Regions from separate parts of the Rhizobium sp. Leaf341 genome, predicted to be linked through region 2. Evidence: riboswitches for the same ligand, from Rfam matches in the RefSeq annotation. Region 2 holds a riboswitch; the other holds the start of a gene.
What was found. Region 2 has a riboswitch for S-adenosylmethionine ahead of metA (homoserine O-acetyltransferase MetA). Riboswitches for the same ligand answer to the same signal wherever they lie in the genome.
Positions count from the first base shown of each region.

Region 1: linked by a shared signal. The riboswitch ahead of ASG03_RS04895 (O-succinylhomoserine sulfhydrylase) and the one ahead of metA (homoserine O-acetyltransferase MetA) in region 2 are both predicted to bind S-adenosylmethionine.

Region 1 is NZ_LMPE01000003.1:700,584-710,635, forward strand. It holds gene ASG03_RS04880 (class I SAM-dependent methyltransferase) at 1-268, opposite strand, end outside; tRNA gene ASG03_RS04885 (tRNA-Gly) at 595-668, opposite strand; gene ASG03_RS04890 (2'-deoxycytidine 5'-triphosphate deaminase) at 745-1,839, opposite strand; SAM riboswitch at 1,913-1,991, shown strand; gene ASG03_RS04895 (O-succinylhomoserine sulfhydrylase) at 2,037-3,230, shown strand; gene apaG (Co2+/Mg2+ efflux protein ApaG) at 3,408-3,800, shown strand; gene ASG03_RS04905 (Hsp33 family molecular chaperone) at 3,869-4,855, opposite strand; gene argF (ornithine carbamoyltransferase) at 5,063-5,980, opposite strand; gene ASG03_RS04915 (aspartate aminotransferase family protein) at 6,092-7,291, opposite strand; gene ASG03_RS04920 (GcrA family cell cycle regulator) at 7,729-8,295, shown strand; gene phoB (phosphate regulon transcriptional regulator PhoB) at 8,415-9,098, opposite strand; gene phoU (phosphate signaling complex protein PhoU) at 9,288-9,998, opposite strand.
Region 2 is NZ_LMPE01000002.1:79,905-89,956, reverse strand. It holds gene ASG03_RS00420 (thiamine diphosphokinase) at 59-709, shown strand; gene ASG03_RS00415 (ABC-F family ATP-binding cassette domain-containing protein) at 712-2,565, shown strand; SAM riboswitch at 2,668-2,745, shown strand; gene metA (homoserine O-acetyltransferase MetA) at 2,795-3,718, shown strand; gene ASG03_RS00405 (aldose epimerase family protein) at 3,852-4,856, shown strand; tRNA gene ASG03_RS00400 (tRNA-Gly) at 5,058-5,132, opposite strand; gene ASG03_RS00395 (prolyl-tRNA synthetase associated domain-containing protein) at 5,481-5,990, shown strand; gene trxA (thioredoxin) at 6,073-7,080, shown strand; gene ASG03_RS00385 (LON peptidase substrate-binding domain-containing protein) at 7,244-7,909, shown strand; gene ASG03_RS00380 (Trm112 family protein) at 7,918-8,106, shown strand; gene ASG03_RS00375 (ubiquinone biosynthesis hydroxylase) at 8,165-9,376, opposite strand; gene tesB (acyl-CoA thioesterase II) at 9,455-10,052, shown strand, end outside.

The DNA.
Region 1 (10,052 bases), on a different contig from region 2:
TCGAGCGTCCGGAGAAGACGCCGAACTCGAGCGAGAGACCTTGGACGGTCGCACAGGAGACCGCATAGTCGAGAACGTCGCCGGAGGTCTCGAAACGCTTGGCGCCCAGCATGTGCGAATAGAGATATTGCGAGGAGGAAACAGCGGCAGATAGTTTTGCAACCTTGTCCAGATCAAAGGCATCGCCCCGCGGATTTGCAAGAGCATGATCGTAGACCAGAAGAAGGAACTGCATAAATTCCGGATTTTCCAATGTCGCCTTGTCCATCGAGTTCCTGGCCTTTCGTGGCACGTGTGTAGAACGCTCTCCGTGGTCAGATAAACGGAGGAGCTTGCCCAAGGCGTTCGCCATTTATAGTCGGCAGATACGCGCCGATCATCGGCTCTGAGAATTCGACAGCGTTTTTACGCGACATCCGCTGTATTGCGGCACGCATGCGCGTCACAACAGCGGCTCAGACCTTGGATCGGTGCAAGCCTGTTGTGTCGAAATGATCGTCAGGCTCGGCAAAGGGGGAAGCATTGGACGCGTTGCTGCCGACCTCGGTCAGACGGAGGACAGCCAGAAAAGCAACGCGGATGTCGTGGGTTGGCTGGAGCGGGTGAAGGGAATCGAACCCTCGTATTCAGCTTGGGAAGCTGCTGCTCTACCATTGAGCTACACCCGCCAATGCGCCAGACATCCAACAGATGAAGCCGCGTGTCAATCCTTGGCCGCGGTTTCCGAAGACGGAAAGGCGCGTCTCAACCGCGAAAATGCTTGGAGAGCTTCAGACCCTGCGCCTGATAGTTCGATCCGACGCCGAGGCCGTAGAGCCCTCTCGGTCGCTCCATCATGTGCTCGTAGACAAGGCGGCCGACGATCTGGCCGTGCTCGAGGATGAAGGGAACCTCATGGCTGCGCACTTCCAGCACGGCCCGGCTGCCGGTGCCGCCGGACGGGGCATGGCCGAAGCCGGGGTCAAAGAAGCCGGCATAGTGCACGCGGAATTCGCCGACCAGGGGATCGAACGGGGTCATCTCGGCGGCAAACAGAGGCGGCACGTGGACGGCCTCGCGGGAGACGAGGATATAGAACTCGTCGGGATCGAGAATGAGCTCGTCGGCACCGCGGCTGTAGAGCGGCTCCCAGAAATCATAAATCCCATGCGCACCTTTGCGGTCAACATCCACCACGGCCGTGTGGTGCTTGCCGCGGTAGCCGATCAGACCGTCGGGGCCCGTGCCCTTGAGGTCAATCGACAGTGCAATGCCGGCCCCCGATACGTTCGGCGTATCGCTGGCGACCAGCGTTTCCGTTCGGTGAAGATCAAGCACTTCGCTTTCGGTCAGGAGCGCGTGTCCGACCCGGAAGCGGATCTGCGAAAGACGCGAGCCCCGGCGAACGATGACGGGAAACGTGCGTGGGCTGATTTCGAGGTAAAGCGGGCCGCGATACCCGGCCGGGATCTTGTCGAACTCCTGCGCCCGGTCGGTGATGACGCGGGTGAAGATGTCGAGCCGTCCGGTTGAACTCTTCGGATTGGCCGAGGCCGACATGGCGGCCGGCAGGTCGAGGCTTTCCATCAGCGGCACGATGTAGACGCAGCCGGTCTCGAGCACGGCACCCTCGGTCAGGTCGATGACGTGCAGCTTGAGCCGATCGAGTTTGTCGGCGACGAGATGCCCGGGACCGGGCATGAAGCTCGCACGCACCCGGAAGGCACGACCGCCCAGACGCAGGTCGAGACTCGCCGGCTGGATCTGGTCGTCGTCCAGCGCCCCTTCGCTGAGAAGGCGGCCTTGATCGAACAGCGAAGCGATTGCGCTATCCGCCAGAATGCCTGTGTCGCGCGCCATGCCTTCATCCTTTTTCCGGGGCCGACAAAACCAAAAACGGCTGATTGACGCAAGCGGGGCGAAGACGTATGGGAACTTATCCCGTGGTGATTTGGCCGGTCGGCTTGCAGCCACGTTAAACAAATGGCTAAAAAGACCGGGCTCGAACCGGTCTGCTTTACGCGACCGGTTTTTTTGTTTCTGGAAGGAGACAAGCGATGAGCACGGCAAACAAGACCTGGCGCCCCGCGACCCAGCTCGTTCACGGCGGCACGACCCGCTCCAATCACGGTGAGACGTCCGAGGCGATCTTCTTGACACAGGGCTTCGTCTACGAGACATCGGAAGCTGCGGAAGCACGCTTCAAGGGTGAAACGGACGGCTTTATCTACGCGCGCTATGGCAGCCCCACCAACGACATGTTCGAAAAGCGCATGTGCCTCCTGGAAGGCGCCGAGGATGCGCGCGCAACGGCCTCGGGCATGGCCGCCGTGGCTGCCGCCATCCTCTGCCAGTTGAAGGCCGGAGATCATATCGTCGCCGCACGCGCGCTCTTCGGTTCGTGCCGCTGGGTCGTGGAAACCTTGGCCCCCTCCTATGGCATCGAATGCACGCTGGTCGACGGCCGCTTCATCGAGAACTGGGAAAAGGCCATCCGCCCGAATACCAAGGTCTTCTTCCTGGAAAGCCCGACCAATCCGACACTCGAGGTGGTCGACATTGCCGCCGTGGCGAAGCTAGCCGATGCGGCGGGTGCCAAGCTGGTGGTGGACAACGTCTTTGCGACGCCGCTCCTGCAGAAGCCGCTCGAGCTCGGCGCCCATGTCGTCGTTTATTCCGCCACCAAGCATATCGACGGCCAGGGGCGTTGCCTTGGCGGCGTCATCCTCTCGTCGAAAGACTGGATCGACGAGCATCTGCACGATTATTTCCGCCACACCGGCCCTGCCTTGTCGCCGTTCAACGCCTGGACGCTGTTGAAGGGCATCGAGACCCTGCCGTTGCGGGTGCGCCAGCAGAGCGACAACGCAGCGAAGGTTGCCGACTTCCTCGCCGAACAGAGCCAGATTGCCCGCGTCATCTACCCCGGCCGCAAGGACCATCCGCAGGCCGATATCATCGCAAAGCAGATGAAGGGCGGATCGACGCTCGTCTGTTTCGAGATGAAGGGTGGCAAGAAGGCGGCGTTCGCGCTGCAGAACGCGCTGGAAATCGTCAAGATCTCCAACAATCTCGGCGACAGCAAGAGCCTGATCACGCATCCGGCGACGACGACGCACAAGAACCTCAACGAGGAGGCCCGTGCGGAACTCGGCATTTCCGACGGGACCGTGCGCCTGTCGGCCGGCATCGAGGACAGTGCGGATCTCATCGAGGATTTCGCCCGGGCGCTGAAGACCGTCGCCGCCTGAGGCGCGTCCTGATCCTGCTACCCGGCCCTGCTCCATCCTCGGAGCGTCACGTCGCGCTAACCCCGCGCGGCGTGACAGCGTGACGGCGTGCCGTGCCGCAACACACTTCCTGCGGGCGTTATTCTTCGGGAAACCATCTTCCCCTAGAATATGCACACTGACTGGAAGGGTTGCATCATGTATCGCGCGCTGACACGGGACATCGAGGTCACCGTAGAGCCTTATTATCTGGAAGATCAGTCCGATCCCGAAGATGGGCGCTATGTGTGGGGCTACCGCATTCTGATTTCGAACCGTTCCACGAAAACCGTGCGTCTGATGACGCGGTATTGGCATATCACGGACGAAAGCGGTCAGGTCGACGAGGTCAACGGCCCCGGAGTGATCGGCGAGCAACCCATCCTCAATCCGGGCGATACGTTCGAGTACTCCTCCGGTTGCCCGCTCGACACGCCTTCCGGTGTAATGTTCGGACACTACTCGATGGAGACACCTGACGGCGAAACCTTCACGGTCGACATTCCCGCCTTTTCGCTGGACCTGCCGGGCCTCAGCCGCACATTGAACTGACCACAGCCGATGTGCCCCCGGCCGCAATTGCCGGGAGCCCCTTCAGTTTCCAAACGATGTGCGCGCGCTTACTGCGGGCGGACCTCGGTGGCTTCGAACGTGTAGGTGGTCGAGCAGAACTCGCAGGTCACCGAGATGACCCCATCCTCCACCGTGCTGTCGATCTCCTCCTGGCTGAAGCTGGCAAGGACGTCCCGCAGCTTTTCACGCGAGCAGGCGCATTGGTCATAGACCGCCTGCGGGGGATAGACCCGCACGCCGCGCTCGTGGAACAGGCGATAGAGCAGCCGTTCCGTGCCGACGGTCGGATCGGTCAATTCGTCGGCGTCGATCGTCTCAACCATGACACGCGCCTCGTCCCAGAGGTCGTCGACACCACCCTCGAACGTCTCGGCTCCGTCCCCGCCATGCAGGTCCGGCTGGCGCATCCGGTCGGGCGCCTCCGGCAGAAACTGCGCGACCATGCCTCCGGCCCGCCAGCGGTGGCGCGGCTTGCCGTTCTCGTCGCGATCCAACAGCTCGGCAACGCCAAGGCGCACCTTGGTCGGGATCTGCTCCGACTGGCGGAAATAAACGCCGGCGATCTCCTCCAGCGAAGCGCCGTCCAGCGGAACGATGCCCTGGTAGCGCTGGGTGTATTCGCCCTGATCGATGGTGAAGGCAAGGATGCCCTGGCCGAGCAGATCCTGTGGATCGGTTTCGCCCTTGTCAATCGCGCTGGCCAGCGCCTCTTCGTCGTAGCGGGCATAAGCGCGCACGCGATCCGGCGTCGAGAAGTCGGCGACCACGAGATCGACCGGGCCATCGCTTTTCGTCTGGATGATGAGCTTGCCATCGAACTTCAGCGAAGTGCCGAGGAGGACGGTGAGCACCACCGTTTCCGCCACGAGGCGTGCGACCGGCAACGGATAATTGTGCCGTTCGAGGATCGCATCCAGCATGGGGCCAAGCTGAACGGCGCGACCGCGCACGTCGAGGCCCTCCACCTGAAAAGGCACGACGCGGTCATCGCCCGCGTAACCGAATTCGCCGAGATCTGGTCCTTTGTCCACCATGTCCATGCTCCTGATGCATGACCCGCCGCGGCGAGCCCGAACGCAGATGACGGCGCCCCGGACAGGTCCGGGTTTTGCACGCCACAACGCCATTCTATTGGATCGATATGAAATGCCAGCAAAAATCGTGACATTCCGCTTTGCACCTAGATCGGTGGCCGAATGCCGTTTTTCAAGGTTTTGACGATGCGCGTCGCAGGCAGGCTCTCAGAGCGCGCCCAGGCACCAGGCAAGGATCGACTTCTGGGCATGAAGGCGGTTTTCCGCCTCGTCGAACACCACGGACTGACGTCCGTCAATGACCTCGTCGGTCACTTCCTCGCCCCGATGCGCCGGCAGGCAGTGCATGAAGAGCGCGTTCTCGTCCGCCTTCGACATCAGCGCAGCATTGACCTGATAGGGCTGGAAGACGTTGTGTCCCCGGGCGCGATGCTCCTGGTTCATCGACACCCAGGTGTCCGTGACGACGCAATCGGCACCGGAGACCGTCTTTTCCGCGTCATGCGACAGGATCACGTTGCCGCCATTGTTGCGCGCCCAGTTGAGAATTTTGTCGTCGGGTTCGGAGCCGAGCGGCACCGCCATCTTCATCGTGTAGCCGAAACGCGCCGATCCCTCGATGAAGGAATGCAGCACGTTGTTGCCGTCGCCCGTCCAGGCAATGGTCTTGCCCTTTACCGGGCCGCTATGCTCTTCGAAAGTCATGATGTCGGCCATGATCTGGCAGGGATGCGTCGTGTCTGTCAGGGCATTGATGACCGGCACGGTCGCATGTTCGGCAAGCTCGAGCAGGCGGCTGTGGTCTGTCGTGCGGATCATGATGGCATCGACGTACCGAGAGAGAACCTTGGCCGTATCGCCGATCGTCTCGGCGCGACCGAGCTGCATTTCCGTGCCCGAAAGGAACAGCGTCTCGCCGCCGAGCTGGCGCATGCCGACGTCGAACGACACACGGGTTCGGGTGGAAGGCTTTTCGAAGATCATGGCGAGCATCTTGCCGGCCAGCGGCTTTTCCGCAGTCCCGGCCTTGGTCGCTGCCTTTCGCACCCGGGCATCATCGATGATGGAGCGCAGGTTCTCTGCCGACATGGCGGAGAGATCGAGGAAGTGGCGAGGTTCGGCCATGAAAATGCGGTGTCCTGTCCTTGTGCCCGGGGGCGGCTCCAAGGCGTTCTTGGAGCCTATGCCTTCTGCGCGGGCCGGCTGTCGGTAATCCTGATGTCGAAGGCGTCCAGATCACGCACGCGCGCGCTGTTTGACCGCCGTCAACGTTTCGCTGGCGCGTTCGATGCGGGCGAGACCCTCGCGGGCTTCGTCCGCGCTGGTGATCAGCGGCGGCAGCAGGCGGATGACGTTTTCCCCTGCGGGAACGGCCAGCATCTTCTCCGCCCGGATCGCCTTCAGCAGGTCGGCGGAGGGAACCGCCGCCTTGATGCCGAGCATGAGGCCTTCGCCGCGGATTTCCTCGATTACATCGGGGAAACGATCGGCAAGCGAGGCCAGCCCCTGACGGAAGACGAGTGCGACATCCCGCACATGCTCGAGAAACCCATCGCCGAGAACGACGTCCAGCACGGCATTGCCGATCGCCATGGCCAGCGGATTGCCGCCGTAGGTCGAACCATGCGTGCCCGCGACCATCCCCGAGGCGGCCTCTTCCGTGGCAAGGCAGGCGCCAAGCGGGAAGCCGCCGCCGATGCCCTTTGCGGCCGCGAGGATATCCGGAGATATGCCGGACCATTCATAGGCAAAGAGCTTGCCGGTTCGTCCGACGCCACACTGGACCTCATCGAAGATCAGCATCAGGCCGTGCTCGTCGCACAATGCGCGCAGCGCCTGCAGGAAGGCCTTGGGTGCCGGGCGTATCCCGCCCTCGCCCTGGATCGGCTCGATCAGGATCGCCGCGGTTTCCTCGGTGATCGCATCCTTGACGGCATCCAGGTCGGCAAAGGGGACCTGGACGAAGCCCGGTGCCTTGGGGCCGAAGCCTTCGAGATATTTCGCCTGGCCGCCGGCCGCGATCGTCGCGAGCGTGCGCCCGTGAAAGGCGCCCTCGAAGGTAATGACGTGGAAACGCTCCGGCCGGCCCTTGGAAAACTGGTAGCGGCGCGCCGTCTTGATGGCGCATTCCAGCGCTTCCGCACCGGAATTGGTGAAGAAGACCTTGTCCGCGAACGTGTTGTCGGTCAGACGCTTGGCGAGCTTTTCCTGCCCGGGAATCTCGTACAGATTGGAGAGATGCCAAACCTTTTCGGCCTGGTCCTTCAGCGCTGCGACGAGATGCGGATGCGCGTGGCCAAGGGAATTGACGGCGACACCTGCGGCGAAGTCGAGATAGCGCGACCCATCTTCCGCCACCAGCCAGACGCCCTCGCCGCGCTCGAAGCGCAGCGGCGCACGCATATAGGTCTCGTAAAGCGGGGTTGCCTCGGCCATCGTGCCTGTCTCCTCGTCCTGTCCGCACACTCTGCGGGGAAGGTTCGATCCGTTTTGCAGCGGCCGACAGCGCCGGCCCGAAATGAAAAATACCGCCCTGACGGCGGCGAGCGCACTATCGGTATTTCGGGTGCCGCTGTCAACAAAACTCCCGGAAAGACAGGCCTCGGATGCATTTTTCGAGCACGATGCTTTCCGGCAAAAAGGTCTTGCAAATATATCACGCGGCGACAGCAAGTTGGGGAAAACCCAAAAATCGATTCGGCGCGATTCCCGGGACTCTTGTCACGGAGTCACCCCGTCTCTACGTTACCAAGGAATTGCTAGACGCATGCGGCGGACCTAGTCACCAGAAGAGTCAAGGCGTTGCAGCTTCGGAGCCATCCGGAGCGCGGTGAGGGATTCGTCCTTTGGTACGGCCTGGAACGGAGACGACAATGAACTGGACTGACGAGCGGGTAGAGAGACTGAAGAAGCTCTGGGCCGAAGGGCTGAGCGCGAGCCAGATCGCGGCGCAGCTTGGTGGCGTCAGCCGCAACGCCGTCATCGGCAAGGTTCATCGCCTGTCGCTTCCGGGCCGCGCAAAGGCAGGCGGCGCCTCGCCGAGCGCAACCCGTCCCAAGCGCCCCGTCGTCGTTGCCCGTCCGGCAGCACCGGAAGCCGTGGTGGCGAGCACAGCCCCCCGCTCCGCCCCCCAGCGTTCGATGGCCCGCCCGGTCAGCGTGAACGTCATCGAAGATTCCGAAAGCGCATTCGCGCCGGAAACCGCACTGGCGGTAACGAACAGCGCAGGCAGCGCGACGGGCAGCAATGTCGTGGTGCCCATGTCCCGCAAGCTGGTGCTGACGCAGCTGACCGATCGCACCTGCAAGTGGCCGATCGGCGACCCGATGAAGGACGAATTCCACTTCTGCGGAAACGACTCCCCAGATAGCTCGCCCTACTGCACGTTCCACGCCAAGCTGGCCTATCAGCCCTCGGCCGAGCGCCGTCGCGCCCGATAAGAGAACGCCCTGCAGTCGGAACGCAAGAACGCCTTCTTCGCTCTGCGAGGAAGGCGTTTTCGCTTCAGGCCTCGGCCGGAGCACGCGCAGCGGGTAAGCAGCTTTGCTTCGCGACAGGCTCAGCTTTCCAGCGAGTAGCCCGCTCCGCGTACGGTGCGGATCACGTCCTGCATGTTGGAGAAGTTAAGCGCCTTGCGCAGGCGACCGACATGGACATCGACGGTGCGCTCGTCGACGTAGATATCGTGCCCCCAAACGCCATCGAGAAGCTGCGAGCGCGAGAAGACGCGGCCGGGCGACGACATGAAGAACTCGAGCAGACGAAATTCGGTCGGGCCGAGACGGACTTCCCGGGTCTTGCGGTGGACGCGGTGCGTCTCGCGGTCGAGCTCGATGTCGCCGCATTTCAAGAGCGACGACAGCACTTCCGGACGCGCGCGGCGGAGCATGGCTTTCACGCGGGCGATCAGTTCCGGCGTCGAGAACGGCTTGACGACATAATCATCGGCGCCGGTGGCAAGACCACGGACCCGCTCGCTTTCCTCGCCCCGTGCCGTCAGCATGATGATGGGAAGACGCTCCGTCTCGCTGCGCTGGCGAAGGCGCCGGCAGAGCTCGATGCCGGACACGCCGGGGAGCATCCAGTCGAGGATGAGCAGATCCGGCAGCCGTTCCTGCAAGCGAACCTCTGCCTCGTCGCCCCGATTGATGGTATCGACATCGAAACCTTCGGCCTCAAGATTGTACCGCAGCAGGACGCTCAGGGCTTCTTCATCTTCGACAACGGCTATTCTCGGCTGCATTTCTGGACTCCGTAGTGTCCTCGTCGCGTGACGAGGCCTTCGCCAGAACCCGAAGGCGGCGATCATCGTTGACAGTTCAGGCATTTCGGCAAGAGACCACCCTTCGGCCGCCATCCCCAACCTCGAGACAGCGACCGGTCTCAAGACCGAGGACGACGCCGCAGGATGGATTTCTCCCGCGCCGTTCGCTCAGGTGGAGAGTGCGCCGACAGTGTTCGACGAGTCGTCCTTCGGACGTTCGCCGAGCGGCTGCGCGCCGGTCGTCATGTAGTAGATCGTCTCAGCGATATTGGTCGCGTGGTCGCCGATGCGCTCGATGTTCTTGGCGCAGAACAGGAGATGCGTGCACGGGGTAATGTTGCGCGGATCCTCCATCATGTAGGTCAGGAGTTCGCGGAACAGCGAGGTGTAGATCGCGTCGATCTCGCCGTCTCGCTCCCGGATGGCCTTTGCCTTTTCCGCCGAGCGGGAGGCGTAGACATCCAGGACTTCCTTCAGCTGCATCAGCGTCAGTTCGGCCAGATGCTCAATCCCCCGCGCCAACTGGCGCGGCAGACTGGCACTGGAGACCGCGATGACGCGCTTGGCGGTGTTCTTGCCAAGATCGCCGACACGCTCGAGGTCGGCCGCAATGCGGATCGACCCCATGATCTCGCGCAGGTCGGCCGCCATCGGCTGCCGCTTGGCGATCGTGATGATGGCCTTCTCGCCGATCTGGCGCTCGGCGTCATCGAGCACGACGTCGTCGGAAATCACCTTCTGGGCGAGACCCAGATCGGCGTTGACCAGGGCCCGCACGGATTCGGCCACCATCTGCTCGGCAAGGCCGCCCATCTCGGAGATACGGCGGCTGAGATATTTCAGGTCTTCGTCATAGACGGATACGATATGGGTTGCCATGGATCCTGTCCTTGGAGTTCGGTCACGGGCACTTGTCTATCGGTCGCACGACCG
Region 2 (10,052 bases):
CGGGCTTTCACAGCCTTTCACCTTTGCCTCTGCGGCAGCTTCGCGCTATGGCAGCGCGATGACCGCAACTGCATTCACCATCCTGCTCGGCGGGCCCTTGACGATGACCGACCGGCTCGCCGCGCAGCTTGCCGGAACCCGCGTGATCGCCGCCGATGGCGGCATGCGACACGCGGCGGCCATCGGCCTCGCGCCAGAGCTCTGGGTCGGTGATTTCGACTCGACGCCGCAGGCTTTGATGGCCGCCTGGCCCGACGTGCGGCGCGAGCCCTATCCGCCCGCCAAAAACGAGACCGACGGCGAAATCGCCGTGGCGGCGGCACTGGAACGTGGCGCGCGGAAGCTGGTTCTCGCCGGCGCGCTCGGGGGCGAGCGCAGCGATCACGCCTTCCAGCACCTTCTCTACAGCCTGCATCTTGCCGAAACCGGGCTCGACGTCCTCCTGACCTCGGGCGAGGAGGAGGCGGTGCCGCTGCTGCCCGGCATCACGGAGGTCGCCTTGCCAAGGGGCTGCCTGTTCTCCATCTTGGGTCTTGATACCCTAACCGACCTCTCCATTGCCGGCGCGCGCTATCCTTTGAGCCGTTTCGCGATGCCCTTCGGCTCATCGCGCACCATTTCCAACGTGGCGGAAGGACCCGTACAGCTGACGCTTGGCGCGGGCCGCGCGATGCTTGTCGCCCGCCCTCTCGACATGACAGGAGCCTGACCATGGCGCCGCCCATTCTCAAACTCGACGATATCGTCCTGACCTTCGGCGGTACGCCACTGCTCAACGGTGCAGCGCTGCAGGTCGAGCCAGGCGATCGCATCTGCCTTGTCGGCCGCAACGGCTCGGGCAAGTCGACGTTGCTCAAGATCGCCGCAGGCCTGATCGAGCCACAGTCGGGCGAGGTGTTTCGCCATCCGTCGTCCACGGTGCGCTATCTGGAACAGGCGCCGGACTTCGGCGCCTATACCACGGTCCAGGCCTATGCCGAGGCAGGGCTAGGGCCGGGCGACGATCCCTATCGTGTGACCTATCTGCTCTCGCATCTGGGGTTGAGCGGCCAGGAGAATCCGAACGATCTCTCCGGGGGCGAGGCGCGACGTGCGGCGCTGGCCCGGGTGCTTGCGCCCGAACCCGATATCCTGATGCTCGACGAGCCGACCAACCATCTCGACCTGCCGACTATCGAATGGCTGGAAGGCGAGCTGCAGAAGACCCGGAGTGCCCTCATCCTCATCTCCCACGACCGTCGCTTCCTGGAGAAGGTTTCGACCGCCACCGTCTGGCTCGATCGCGGCACGTCGCGCCGGCTTGACCGGGGGTTTGGTCAGTTCGAGGCCTGGCGGGACCAGGTACTGGAACAGGAGGAACTGGAGCAGCACAAGCTCGGCAAGCAGATCGAACGGGAAGAGCACTGGCTGCGCTATGGCGTGACCGCCCGGCGCAAGCGCAACATGCGCCGCCTCGGCGCTCTGCAGGATCTGCGCTCCAACTATCGCGGCCACAAGGGACCTCAGGGCTCGGTACAGGCGAGCGTTTCCGACGCGCAGGAATCCGGCAAGCTGGTGATCGAGGCCGAGAAGATCGCCAAGGCTTATGGCGCGCGCACCATTGTTGCGCCGTTCTCTATCCGGGTGCATCGCGGCGACTGCATCGGTCTCGTCGGTCCGAACGGTGCCGGCAAGACCACGCTTCTGAAAATGCTCACCGGCCAGTTGAAGCCGGACGAGGGCAAGGTGAAGCTTGGGACCAACCTCGAGATCGCGACGCTTGACCAGAAACGCGAAGACCTCAATCTCGAGGATACGCTGGCGAATTACCTGACCGACGGGCGCGGCGAAACACTGCTGGTCAACGGCGAGCAACGGCATGTGACCGGCTACATGAAGGAGTTCCTGTTTCAGCCCGAGCAGGCGCGCACGCCGATCAAGAATCTGTCCGGCGGCGAGCGGGCGCGGTTGATGCTGGCGCGTATTCTCTCGCGCCCGACGAATCTTCTGATTCTCGACGAGCCGACGAATGATCTCGACATCGAGACGCTGGACCTCCTGCAGGAGATCGTCGCGGGCTTCGCCGGCACGGTGATCCTCGTCAGCCATGATCGCGACTTTCTTGACCGCACGGTCACCTCGACCATTGCGCCGGCCGCCCCGGAAGCACCGGACGGGCGATGGATCGAATATGCGGGCGGCTATTCGGATATGATGGCGCAGCGCAAGGGCCTGGCCGACGAGCGCAAACGCGCGGAAAAGGCCGAAAAGGCCCGCAAGGCGGGTAACACGCAGACGGGTGGCCCGCAGACGGCGGGGCAGGGTTCGGCGGCCGCTAAGCCGGCCAAGGGAAAATTGTCCTTCAAGCAGAAGTTTGCCCTCGAGAACCTGCCGAAGGAGATGGAAAAGGCGCAAGGCGAGATCGCGAAGCGCGAGGCGGAAATGGCCGATCCGAAACTCTTTGCAAAGAACCCCGCGCGCTTTGCCGCCCTGGCTGCAGAACTCGAAAAGCTGCGGGCGTCGATCGAGACGATGGAAAGCGCGTGGCTGGAGCTGGAAATGCTGCGCGAGGCGTTAGAGGGGTAGGTAGACGACAAGCGGGGGCGGTCGTTCGCCGTGACGTCCGTCCCGTGCTGTCGCTTGACGGCGGCGTTGGCTGTCCTTGATTCGCACCCGTATCGGGTCTATGACTTGCGCCGTGGTGATTTGGCCGGCCGGCTTGCAGCCACGTTAAACAAGTCGCTAAAGGGCCGTGGGACGATGTTTCGCCCGCTACCCTCCATTTCGGCCGGTGTCGTTATTCCGAGTGAAGCCGATGCCCATCAAGATACCCGATACGCTGCCCGCTTTCGAAACCCTCGTCTCCGAGGGCGTGCGGGTCATGACCGAAACGGCCGCCATCCGTCAGGATATCCGGCCGCTGCAGATCGGGCTTCTCAACCTCATGCCGAACAAGATCAAGACCGAGGTACAGATGGCGCGTCTTGTCGGTGCGTCGCCGTTGCAGGTCGAGTTCACGCTGATCCGACTTGGCAGCCATAAGGCAAAGAACACCTCCGAAGATCATCTGCTCGCCTTCTACGAGACGTTCGAAGACGTTCGTGAACGGCATTTCGACGGTCTCATCATCACCGGCGCACCGGTCGAGCTTCTGCCGTTCGAAGAGGTCACCTATTGGGAGGAGATGCGCGAGGTCTTTGCCTGGACGCATACGCACGTTCATTCCACGCTCAACATCTGCTGGGGCGCGATGGCGGCGATCTATCATTTCCACGGGGTGCCCAAGCATCCGCTGCGGGAAAAGGCCTTCGGGGTCTATCGCCACCATATTCTTGATCCGTCTTCCGTCTATCTCAACGGCTTCTCCGACGATTTCCAGATCCCGGTATCGCGATGGACCGAAGTTCGGCGGGAAGATATCGAGAAGGTGCCAGGGCTAGAGATTCTCATGGAGTCCGACGAGATGGGCGTCTGCTTCGTGCACGAGAAGGCCGGCAATCGTCTCTACGTCTTCAACCACGTGGAATATGATTCGACCTCCCTGTCGGACGAGTATTTCCGCGATGTTCACGCCGGCGTGCCCATCAAGATGCCGTACAACTATTTTCCGCACAACGACCCGGAGCTTCCGCCGCAGAACCGGTGGCGCAGTCATGCGCATCTGCTTTTCGGAAACTGGATCAACGATATCTATCAGACGACGCCCTACGAACTGAGCGAGATCGGCAAGGGTCGCTGATGCGGTCATGCGTGCCGCGCCAACGCGGCGCGACGAGGTAGATCCGCGGAAGCGCGGGGAGAGAACGAGGTTGGCGGTGCCCATGGCGCTGCGAACGAACACATGCGAGGAGCGCAATTTGACCAGCACTGCAATGGAGATTTTCGGCCATCTGACAACAGGCGAGCCCGTACATCGCGTGACGATCCGTGGTGGCGGGCTGACGGCCCACGTCATCACCTGGGGCGCCGTGATCCAGGATCTGCGGCTTGACGGCCACGCGCCGCCGCTGGTGCTGGGTTTCGAGTCATTCGCAGATTATCCGGCCCATTCGTCCTACTTTGGCGCGACACCGGGTCGTTCGGCAAACCGCATCGGTGACGGCCGCTTCTCGATCGACGGCGAGGCATTTCAGCTCGAGCTGAACGAGAAAGGCGTGACCCATCTTCACGGCGGCAGCGACGGCATCGCCAAGCGCCTCTGGACCATTTTCGACGTCACCGAGGATTCTGTTTCCCTGAAGATCACCGATCCCGCGGGCCGCGCCGGCTATCCGGGAAACTGCGAGATCGCGGCGACCTATCGGCTTTCCGGTCATGGGTGCCTGACCGTCTCCTATACGGCGACGACGGATGCGCCCACGATCGCCAATCTCTGCCAGCACACCTACTTCAACCTCGATGGTCGCCCGGACACGCTCGGCCACGACATCATGATCGCGGCCGATCACTATCTGCCGACCGACGAGCGGCAGATCCCGACCGGTGAGATCGCAACCGTCGAAGGCACTGCGTTCGATCTGCGGGAAATGACATCCATGCGCCGGCAAACGGAAGGCGCGAAGGTGCTCTACGACCATAACTTCTGCCTGTCGGGCGACCGCGGTCCAAAGCGGTCCGCTGTCCTTGCGCGAAGCATCGATTCAGGTGTTTCGCTGGAAGTGCGCACGACGGAGCCCGGCGTCCAGTTCTATTCCGGCTTTAAGCTGCACACGCCGGTTCCCGGTCTTGAAGGCCGGACCTATGGTCCGTTTGCAGGCTTCTGCCTGGAAACCCAGATCTGGCCCGACGCGGTCAATCACGAAGGATTCCCGAACGCGATCCTGCGTCCCGGCGAGACGCTGCGGCAGGAAACGGATTACATCTTCACCAAGAGCTGACCATCAGCGGGCGGGCGTCCGTTGTGGATGCCCGCCTGTCGAACACGTGGACGATCATCTCCTGGGCCTGCCGGCCCGGGCAATCCCATCGTGTGGGGACATCGCCTCCGTCAAGTCAAGCGTATCGCGCACAAACGCAGGCGGCTTCCCCTTGCGGGCAGACCTGCTGATTATCTTCGATGTCTTCGTCGTGAGAAAGAATGGAGCGGGTGAAGCGATTCGAACGCTCGACCCCAACCTTGGCAAGGTTGTGCTCTACCCCTGAGCTACACCCGCTCATCAACCAAGGTCCGGGGGTAGTCGGTGGACCGTGGCGTCGCCGTTTTCGTTGGCGACGGGCGCTATATCGCTCAGCCGATTTGGAAATGCAACAGGGAAATGACGGCGACGGCGGAAAATTCCCGAAATTTCTTCTAAACCATTGTTACGATGGGGGTTTTGAAATGATCCCGGTGCACGGAAGCTATGCCGTGAAACGGTATTCTCCCCAAGATCCCGATGTAGAGGGCGCGGCGCAGGCCGGATCCTCAGGATTGCGCTCGAGAGATGGTCGCTGTCGTCTCTGCGATTGCGCTGCGGTCTGTCGCTTCGTAAGCATGTGAGGCGCAGGCATAGGAGCAGGACATGACGGATATGCAGCCGAAAACGGCAGACGATCTTTTCCGCTTCCTCGATGATCTCGGGATTGCTCACCGCACGAAGCAGCATGCTCCGGTGTTCACGGTCGCTGAATCGGTAGCGCTGCGCGACGAGATTCCCGGTGGACATACGAAGAACCTGTTCGTGAAGGACAAGAAGGACAATTACTTCCTTCTGACCGTCGAGGAGCATGCGACCGTCGATCTGAAGACGGTGCACACGCTGATCGGGGCGGCCAGCAAGGTTTCTTTCGGCAAGCCGGAAAAGCTGATGGAATATCTGGGCGTCATTCCCGGTGCCGTCACCGCGCTTGGCGTGATCAACGATCATGGCAAGGCCGTGACCCTGGTTCTGGATGCGGACCTGATGGCCGAGGAGATCGTCAACTGTCATCCCCTGACGAACGACGCAACCACGTCCCTTTCGTCGAAAGATCTGATCCGCTTTGCGGAGGCGACAGGGCACGTGCCGCTTGTCTTGAAAGTCACGGCCTGACATACGATCTTGAGGGCGATTGCCGGATGACATTCGGCGTTGGCAGGATCGGGGCTGCGCATGGTCCCGCAAGGAGCATTCGATGAGCGGCAACAATCCCTATTCTGGTTCCTACGGCAGTCAGATGAGCGCAACGGCCACCTATGGCGGCGCGCCGACCGGCGCTTCTGCGTCGCCGGTGCCGTCGTCGCCCGCCGCGCCTGCTGCGGGTCACGCGCTGATCTCCGACACGACGACGGCCACTTTCGCCCGCGACGTTCTGGAGGCCTCACGGGATCTCCCGGTCCTCGTGGATTTCTGGGCCCCCTGGTGTGGTCCGTGCAAGCAGCTGACGCCGATCATCGAGAAGGTGGTGACCGAAGCCGGCGGACGGGTGAAGCTCGTCAAGATGAACATCGACGATCACCCCTCGATCGCGGGGCAGCTTGGCATTCAATCCATTCCCGCCGTCGTTGCCTTCATAGGTGGTCGTCCGGCCGACGGCTTTATGGGGGCGGTTCCCGAAAGCCAGATCCGGGCGTTTATCGAGAAGATCGCCGGTCCGATGGTCGACGATCAGGCGGCGGAGATCGAGGCCGCGCTGGCCGAAGCCCGGCAGCTGCTCGAGGCAGGCGACCTCCAGAACGCCGGCGGCATCTTTGCGTCGGTGCTTCAGGTCGATCCGGAACATCTCCCGGCTCGAGCCGGACTTGCCGAGGTGATGATGGCCTCGGACGCCATCGATCAGGCGCGAGAGATCCTGTCCGAGCTTTCGGACGAACAGAAGGCGGATTCCTCGGTTTCCCCCCTGCTGAAGCGGCTCGACCAGATCGACGAAGCCCGTAAGCTCGGCGATCCCAAGGCACTGGAAGCCGCCCTCGTCGCCGATCCCGACGATCATGCCGCTCGTTTGAACCTTGCCAAGATCCGCAACGTCGAGGGCGACCGCCAGGCGGCTGCCGATCACCTGCTGGCGATCATGCGGCGGGATCGCACCTTCGACGATGACGGTGCCCGACGCGCGCTGGTTGCCTTCTTCGAGGTCTGGGGACCTGCGGACCCGGCGACGCTGTCGGCACGCCGCAAGATGTCGGCCATCCTGTTCTCGTGAACTTTTCGGGGCCGGAGCCGTTTCCTCCGGTTCGACATACGGCATTTGAGCAAGCGCGTTTCCCGCTTGAGATTTCCGGCAAGCGCACCATGTGATCCCTTAATGCGAGGCGGACGGGTCGATGATCGACCCGTTGCCCCAGATATGGCGGAGTTTGCCTGAGATGCAGGTCGGAAATGCACGATATCTGAAGCCGAGGGATATTCCGGACGTCATTCCGGTGTTTCCACTGACCGGTGTTCTGTTGCTGCCAGGCTCGCAGTTGCCGCTCAATATCTTCGAGCCGCGCTATCTCGCAATGTTCGATGATGCGCTCTGCGGGAATCGCCTGATCGGCATGGTACAGCCCTCGCTGACGGACCACAGCGAAGACAGCCAGGCACTGTGCCAAGTCGGCTGCGTCGGCCGGATCACGTCCTTTGCCGAAATGGAAGACGGACGCTACATCACCTCGCTGACTGGCATCTGCCGCTTTCGCCTGTTCGACGAGGTGCATCCGGTCAAGGGGTATCGCAATTTCAAGATAGCGCCCTTCGCGGGCGATCTCACGGAGTCCGAAGACGAGGCGCAGGTGGATCGCGAGGCGCTTCTGGCTGCCTTCAAGGCCTATCTCGACACCAACAAGCTGGAAGCCGATTGGGAGAGCGTGGAGCGCGCCGGCAATACCACTTTGGTCAACTCCATGGCGATGATGCTGCCCTACGGGCCGGCTGAAAAGCAGGCGCTTCTCGAAGCGCCGGACCTGAAGACCCGCGCCGATACGCTGATCGCAATCACAGAGATCGTTCTCGCCAAGACATTCGGCGACATTGAAACCATACTGCAATAGGCATCGCGATGGACGAAAAAACCCGTCGGGTCGATCCGAAACTGCTCGAGCTTCTCGTCTGCCCCTTGACGAAGGGTCGGCTCAGCTACAGCGCGGCGGAAAACGAGCTTGTTTCGGAGAAGGCGAAACTCGCCTATCCGATCCGCGACGGTATCCCGATCATGCTTATGTCCGAGGCGCGCAAGATCGAGGACTGATGGCCCCGCTTGGTCGCCGTGTCCCGCAGCGAAAGCGCGGACGGTGTTGCTTCAGCGCCTAGATCGGCTTGCCGGACAGGAGTTTCGGATCGCCGCCAGCGGCGGCCCCGGCCTGGCGGATGAAAAAGGATTTGAGCGGGGTCAGTCGATCCACCAAGCCCAGACCAACATCGCGCAGCATCCGCACCGGCATGATGTCGTTGGAGAAAAGTCGGTTCAGCACATCCGTCGTTACGCCCATGCGAACGGTATCGAAGCGCCGCCACGTCTGGTAGCGCTCGAGAACGCCCAGAGACCCGATGTCGAGACCGAGGCGATCGGCATCGACGATGGTTTCCGCTAGCGCTGCCACATCCTTGAAGCCGAGATTGAGGCCCTGCCCTGAGATGGGGTGAATGCCGTGTGCCGAATCGCCGGCCAGGGCGAAGCGGTTGGCCACGAAGGCGCGGGCCAGTGTGAGGCCGAGAGGAAAGGCGCGGCGACCGCCGACAACCTTCAGGGCGCCGAGCTTGTACCCGAACCGGCGTTCGAGTTCCGCCTCGAACACGAGGTCGTCACTCTCGATCAGGCGGTTGGCGTCTTCCGTCCTTTCGGTCCAGACGAGCGACGAACGGTTGCCGCGCAGCGGCAACGTGGCGAAGGGGCCTGCCGGCAAGAAGTGCTCTTCCGCCGTTCCATCGTGGGGGCGCTCGTGCTCGACCGTGGTGACAATGCCGGATTGGCCATAGTCGAAGTTCACCGTCTTGATGCCCGCTGCATCGCGAAGCCTGGAGCGCACACCATCGCAGGCAACAAGCAGGCGCGCCTCGATCTCGCCGCCGTCGATCAGGTTGAGCCGGACGGCGTGATCGTCTGCGGTAAAGCCGCTGGCGGTCGTCGATGGCCTGATCTCGATGCCGAGGCTTGCCGCCCTGTCCCGCAGAGCGCCGACCAGTGCAACGTTCGGAACCATGTGCGCGAACGGACGGTCCGCCTCCGCGTCGCCCTCGAACGTGAGGAAGACGGGACGGACAGGGTCCGACGTCTTGGAGTCCGTGATGGCCATGCGGCGGATCGGCTCGGCGTTCGGCGCGATCGTCTGCCAGACCCCGATGACGTCGAGCATGGACGATGCAGCGGCAGCGATGGCGGAAGCACGCTCGTCTCCGCGCCAGGCTCCGTCCGGCGCGCCGTCGATCAGGGTCACCGAGAGATGCGGCGCCGCCGTCTTGACCGCGACCGCCAGCGAGAGTCCGACATATCCGCCGCCTGCCACCAATAGATCGATCATCCGTCCCGTCCTTCGTTCTTGTCCTTTTGCGCTATATAGAACATCGACGTCATGCTTCCTACCGCCGGAGACCGCGCAATGTCCAATGATCCCCTCCACGACGCCGCCGGGGCCGGAACTGCCACCGCCATGGACGGTCTCCTGCAGACGCTGGACCTGGAAACGCTGGAAGAAAACCTGTTCCGCGGCGTGTCGCCGCAGGTCGGCTGGCAGCGCGTGTTTGGCGGGCAGGTGATCGGGCAGGCGCTGGTCGCGGCCCAGCGGACGGTCATGGCGGATCGCTTCGTGCATTCGCTCCATGCCTATTTCATGCGACCGGGCGATCCGGCCGTGCCCATCATCTACGAGGTTGATCGTATTCGTGACGGAAGCAGCTTCACGACGCGCCGCGTGGTGGCAATCCAGCATGGAGCGGCCATCTTCTCCCTCTCGGCCTCGTTTCAGGTCGAGGAAGAAGGACTGGAGCACCACATTGCCCCGCCTCTGGTGCCCCAGCCCGAAGAGCTGATGGGTGAAGCCGAGATGAAGGCGATGTTTCTCGCCAATGCGCCTGGGGCGATCCGCCGCTACTGGGAGCAGCCGCGCCCGATCGAAATCCGGCCCGTGTCGTTGAAGCACTATGTTTCGCGCGAGCCGCAGGAGCCGGTGCAGCATGTCTGGGTCAAGGCGACGGGCG